DNA from 2 places in the Vreelandella titanicae genome. Region 1 is predicted to be linked to the other one. Evidence: predicted binding sites of a transcription regulator. Region 1 holds the regulator's gene; the other holds the start of a gene.

Region 1 (3,208 bases):
AAGCAAGCATCGTTTGCCAAGGTTCAGGCCGAAATCGACAGTGCCCGCGCCGACTGCGTGGTGCTGGCGCGCTATATGCAAATACTGCCCCCTGAGCTGTGCGCGCGCTATGCGGGGCGAGTGATCAATATTCACCACAGCTTTTTGCCCTCTTTTGCCGGGGCTAAGCCCTACCACCAGGCCTACCAGCGGGGGGTTAAGCTGATTGGCGCTACCTGCCACTATGTGACCGAGGAACTCGACGCAGGCCCCATCATCGAACAGGATATCCATCGCGTTAGCCACTGTCATACGCCTACTGATCTAGTCCGCTTTGGTCGTGATGTGGAGAAAGCCGTGCTCGCTCGAGGTTTGCGTTGGCACTTAGAGGATCGTGTGTTGGTGCATGGCAACAAGACAGTGGTATTTAGCTAAGTACTCTATAATGCCCGCCCATCAACCTGAGAGGCCGCCATGTCATTTGCGCAAAGTGTATTAGCGCCCTGGGCGCTGCTGCTCACCTGGCTACTCTCGTTAGCAGTGATCGCATGGGCGCTTTGGGGGCGGCCCTGGCAGGTGTTGATAGCGGATTCAGCGCTTCAGCACCGCTGGCTGGGTGCTACGCTGGCGGTGATGCTGATGTGGCAGCTTCGTGCCCAGGCTGTTGATTGGCTAACGCTACACCTTGTTTTTACAGTATTGATGACACTCGTTTTTAAAGCGCCATTAGCGCTGATTAGCAACGTGCTGATCAACATTGCCATGGTGGTGATTGGCCGCAATGAGTGGATGTTGCTGGGGGCAAATGTGCTGGTTACCGGGATCGTCCCGGCGGCCGTTATTGGCACGGTATGGCGGCTGGTAGATCGCCGCCTGCCGGATAACTTGATGGTATTTCTGTTTGCCTGCGGCTTTTTTGGCGCGGCGCTGGCAACGCTGGGAGGAGGCTTGGCGGCGGTAGTGCTGATTATCGTCGCGGGTACAGACCCTGAGGCGATCTATCTCGCCCAGGAGTATGCGCGTTTTTTACCACTGCTAATGCCTTCAGAGGCATTTATTACTGGCATGCTGCTGAGCATCCTGCTGGTCTATCACCCAAACTGGGTGGCCACCTTCAATGACCACCGCTATATCGACCTGCAGTAGCGGATTTATTAGCCGAGTGCCTGGCCGTTGCCACCACGAATTACGCCGACTCCAACGCCTTCAATATCGAGCGCTTGAGAGCGCAGGTCGATTTCAATGGGCGCAAAATCAGGGTTCTCTGCAAACAGCGTCACTTGGTGCCCCTGGCGTTTGAAGCGTTTAACCGTTACTTCATCGTCCAGGCGGGCAACCACGATCTGGCCATCGCGAACCCGGTCAGTGCGATGAACCGCCAGTAAATCACCTTCCAAAATGCCAATATCCTTCATGGAAAGGCCGCGTACGCGCAGCAGATAGTCAGCTTTGGGAGTGAAGTACTCGGCCGGTAGCGGGCAGTAGCGATCAATATGTTCGGCGGCCAAAATGGGGCTGCCGGCAGCTACTTCCCCGATCACAGGCAGGCCAGTGGGTGGGGCTTCCACGTTGGTTGTGGGTAAGGCGGTGACTGCGCTATCCAGGACTTCTTGAGGTTCCTGGTTGGGCAGGCGGATGCCGCGAGAGGTGTTGCGGATAATGCGAATAACACCTTTGCGTTCCAGCGCGCGCAGGTGCTCTTCAGCCGCATTGGGTGAGCGGAAGCCAAGTGCTTTGGCAATCTCGGCGCGGGTAGGAGGGTAGCCAAATTCGCCCATGGTCTTAACGATAAAATCAAACACGTGCTGTTGGCGAGCGGTTAGCGGACGCGACATACCAGACTCCATAAATAGTGAATAGACAGTAACAAGTTAAATGTCGACTTAATCAATAAGTGTTTAAGTATACAGTATGTTCCTCTGTCCAGTATATGGCTTGTCAGTGCCTATTGCCGATGTCTATGCAATTTTTCTAATCGTTTGAAACTAAGTTTCTGCTTATTTAATACGTCACATTTTGTCAATAAATCAAGCGTTGAGCCCGCCTACGTTATGGCATAGTATTTTGCTATGTTTTAAACACCTGTTTCCCTGGAGAGCGACATGGCTCAATCTGATACGGTGACCCGTATACTCGACACCGCCGAGGTGCTGTTTGCAGAGCGGGGTTTTGCTGAAACTTCGCTGCGCAACATCACTAGCAAAGCGCGGGTTAACTTAGCCGCTGTTAATTACCATTTTGGTTCCAAAAAAGCCTTGATTCAGGCCGTTTTTGCCCGCTACCTGGATCCGTTTAGTCAGCGCTTTCATACTGCTCTAGATGAGCTCGAGGGCCAACACGCCGGGCGCGTTATCCCGCTGGAAACACTGCTCGAGACCATGGCAACTACCGTTCTCGCGGTGCCCGCCGAGCGCAATAGTTTGAAAGTGTTTATGCGCCTGCTGGGTCTTGCCTACAGTCAAGCACAGGGACATCTAAGACGTTATATCCAGGAAGAGTATGGCGATGTGTTTACACGCTTCACCGAGCTTGTGCGCAAAGCAACGCCGGATCTGCCTGACGCCGAGCGTTTTTGGCGGCTACACTTTGTGCTCGGCACGGTAATCTTTACCCTGTCTGGCCTCGATGCGCTACGCGATATCGCGGAGAAGGATTACCACGAGCAGGTCTCTGTGCGTGATTTGGTCAGGCGATTGCTCCCGGTAGTGGTGGCTGCTATGAATGCGCCGTTACCCATAGCCCTTGACGGTGCCAAGCCAGAAGAAGGAAAACATGCGAACTCCTACGCTAGCTGAGCTACCTCCAACGGAACATATCTGGCTGGAGATCGATACTACCGAACAGTTGCTGCGCTGTTGGCGAGGGCCAAAAGTGCTCCATGAGTGTTCTATTTCATCCGGTGCTGCCGGAAGCGGGGAGCGCAACGGCAGTGGTAAAACCCCTCGCGGGTGGCACTATGTGCGCGCGGCCATTGGCGGTGATATGCCCGAAAATGCGGTGTTTCGAGGTCGCCGCTGGACGGGCGAGACATTTTCGCCCGAACTCGCCGAAGAGCATCCAGAGCGTGACTGGATTCTGACCCGCATACTGTGGCTGTGTGGCTTGGAAAAGGGCGTGAACCGCGGTGGTCAGGTGGACTCGCAACGGCGCTATATTTACCTGCACGGGACGCCGCCTGACGAGCCCATGGGCGTTGCTGCGTCCCACGGCTGTATTCGTTTACGCAATC
Region 2 (3,208 bases), 2.4 Mb from region 1:
GGCGCAGGGCGCCCGCTCAATCAGTGCGGCGGGCGTTGGCTGGCGTGCAGCATCTCCCGAGCGTGGGCCAGGGTTTGGTCAGAAAGCGTGACACCGCCCAGCATGCGCGCCAGTTCGCTGATGCGGCCCTGTTCGTCGAGTAGCGCCATCTGGGTCAGCGTTGTATCGCGCTTCGCCTGTTTCTCGATATGCAGGTGCTGGTGCGCCTGTGCTGCCACCTGGGGTAGGTGGGTCACGGTCATGACCTGGCCGTTTTCGCCCAGTTTGCGCAGTAGTTGGCCAACGATCTCTGCGGTGGCCCCCGAGATACCCACATCCACTTCGTCAAACACCAGGCTGGGAACCGTTGAGTGCGTCGCCGCGACCACTTGAATCGCCAGGCTAATCCGCGACAATTCACCGCCGGAGGCGACTTTGGTCAATGGGCGAGCGGGCTGGCCAGGGTTGGCGCTAATCAAAAACTGCACGCGATCAAGGCCTTCAGGGGAGGGCGCGTCTTTAGCGGTGACCTCCACTTCAAAACGGGCTTTGCCCATGGCCAAAAAGCCCAGTTGCTGCTGCACCTCTTTACCCAAGCGAAGTGCGGCTTTTTGACGGCTCTCGCTGAGTTTTTTTGCCTCTTGGCGATAGTCTTCGCGTAGCTCGACGACCCGCGCACTGAGTGCCTCCAGGTCATTGCCACCCTCTTCTAACTGCGCGACTTCCCGCTGTAGGTCAGCATGCAGGGCGCATAGCTCATCAGGAGCAACGTGGTGCTTGCGGGCAATCCGGTGTACGTCGGTCATTCGTTCTTCAACCCAGGCGAGCCGCTCAGGGTCTAATTCGGTGGTGCTGGCGAGGCGATTAAGCTCGCTGGAGGCCTCTTCCACTTGAATGCGCGCATCGCTCAGCATGGCAAGCGTGTTCGCCAGGGTGCCTTTGTCGCTACCTGGCAGGGCGCTTAAGTGGGTGAACGCTTGGTTGAGCAAAGAGAGCGCACCGCCCTCGTCACTGGCGCAGCAGTCGGCGGCAAACTGGGTTTCGCGCAGGGTCTCTTCCGCGTGAGCCAGGGTGTGCTGCTCTTCCTCTAACGTGGCTAATTCACCTTCCGCTAAACCGAGCTGATCCAGCTCTTCTACTTGGTAACGCAGCAACTGCCGTTTGGCCTCAACTTCACTGCCTTCTTCGCTTAGCTTCTTCAGCTGCCGACGCGCACTGCGCCACTCGCGGAACGTTTCAGCTAATTGAGTGGTGGCATCGTTTAGGCCTGCGTAATCGTCCAGCAGGGCAAGGTGGGTCTCTTCGCGCATCAGCGCATGGTGAGCATGCTGTCCATGAATTTGAATCAGCTGTTCGCCGAGGGATTTTAGATCCGAGATAGTCGCGGGTTGGCCGTTAATCCACGCTTTGGAACGGCCGTTGGCGGTGACCACTCGGCGCAGCAAGCATTCCTCAGCGGGGAGCTCCCGCGCCGTTAGCCACTCGACGGCGGCAGGCAGGTGCTGAATGTCGAAGCGTGCGGAGAGATCCGTACGCTCGCGGCCGTGACGCACGCTTCCGGCGTCGGCACGCTCGCCCAGGCAGAGCCCAAGGGCGCCTAACAGGATCGATTTGCCCGCGCCGGTTTCCCCGGTAATCGCGGTCATACCGCCGGTCAAGTCGAGTTCCAAGTGATCGACAATGGCGAAATCTTGAATAGCTAGCTGAGTAAGCATGGCGCCTCCTGAGGCGGTACAGCATAGAAGCTGGATACTTATCCAATAGTTGTTGATTTATACAGTAGTTAATAACTCACTTCAATGCACCTCTTGAGATGGAATTTATGGCCCCCATATAGCGTGCATGATCAGTCAAAGCTAGTGACTTAAAGCTTACTTCTTTGCGCGCCGCCCGCGTGGCCGCGCTCTACTTTTTAGGAGCACAACATGGCGAAAGAACCGCAAACACCAATGGACGATGAGCTGGCCCGCCACGAGCAAGACGCCGATGGCGCCGAGCAAGCAGCTGAGAAGGTTGCTGAAGAGCGCTTGATGGAGGGCGAGCTGGAAGGTTTGATCAATGACGAAGAGGCGCTAGAAGACAGCGTCGACAACCCGGAAGCGGAAATGCTGGCAGCCCAAGTAGGTGAGTTAGAGCAGAGCTTGGCCGAAGCCAAGGATCAAGCCCTACGCGCCGCCGCTGAAGCGCAAAACGTGCGCCGTCGTGCGGAGCAGGAAGCGGAAAAAGCCCGCAAGTTTGCCCTGGAGAAGTTCGTTAAAGAGCTGCTGCCAGTGGTGGATAGCCTGGAAAAAGCACTTGAGACCATGGAAGAGGGTGCATCGGAAGTTCACCGTGAAGGTGTCTCCATGACCTTGAAAATGCAGCTGGATGTACTCAACAAGTTCGGCGTTGAAAGCATTGAACCCCATGGTGAGCCCTTCGACCCGCAAGTGCACGAAGCCATGACCATGGTGCCTAACCCGGATCTCGAACCGAACACCGTGATGGACGTTATGCAGAAAGGTTATTTACTCAATGGACGCTTGGTGCGCCCAGCGATGGTTGTAGTGAGTAAAAAAGCCGATTAAGCCACTGGCGGCACAGAGTTTGAAAAAAGTGTGTGAAAAAAAGCCCTTGAAATGTCAGCGGCGGCCCCCAAATAAAGGGCAACCCCGCGGGGAAACCCGCAGACAAGCTTTAAAAACTAAATTTTCAGTTTTGTAACAACCGAATTCGAGGTATTGCTATGGGACGTATAATTGGTATCGACCTGGGCACCACTAACTCTTGTGTGGCCGTGCTCGATGGTGACAGCGCTAAAGTTATCGAAAACGCCGAAGGCGGTCGTACGACGCCTTCTATCATCGCCTACACCGATGATGGTGAAACGCTGGTAGGTCAGGCGGCTAAACGTCAGGCCGTTACTAACCCAGAAAACACCCTGTACGCCATCAAGCGCCTAATTGGCCGTCGCTTTAAAGACGACGTTGTCCAGAAAGACATCAAGATGGTGCCGTACAAAATCAGCGAAGCTGATAACGGTGACGCTTGGGTTGAAGTAAAAGGCAAAAAAATGGCACCGCCGCAGGTAAGCGCGGAAGTGCTGAAGAAAATGAAGAAGACTGCCGAAGACTACCTGGGCGAAGCAGTCACCGAAGCGGTCATTACCGTACCGGCCTACTTCAACGACAGCCAGCGTCAGGCGACCAAAGACGCCGGCCGCATTGCCGGTCTGGACGTTAAGCGCATT

What was found. The regulator LexA, encoded in region 1, represses DNA repair genes until DNA is damaged. The targets are predictions, from matches to a motif close to TACTGTNTANNTANACAGTA.
Region 2: the regulator LexA is predicted to act here: its motif matches at 1,742-1,761, upstream of recN (DNA repair protein RecN).

What each region holds. Positions count from the first base shown of each region.
Region 1 covers NZ_CP059082.1:3,433,937-3,437,144, forward strand. Annotated here, with positions in the region: gene purU (formyltetrahydrofolate deformylase) at 1-414, shown strand, start outside; gene HZS52_RS15850 (energy-coupling factor ABC transporter permease) at 454-1,125, shown strand; gene lexA (transcriptional repressor LexA) at 1,134-1,814, opposite strand; gene HZS52_RS15860 (TetR/AcrR family transcriptional regulator) at 2,082-2,774, shown strand; gene HZS52_RS15865 (L,D-transpeptidase) at 2,752-3,208, shown strand, end outside.
Region 2 covers NZ_CP059082.1:553,797-557,004, reverse strand. Annotated here, with positions in the region: gene recN (DNA repair protein RecN) at 21-1,694, opposite strand; gene grpE (nucleotide exchange factor GrpE) at 1,905-2,546, shown strand; gene dnaK (molecular chaperone DnaK) at 2,705-3,208, shown strand, end outside.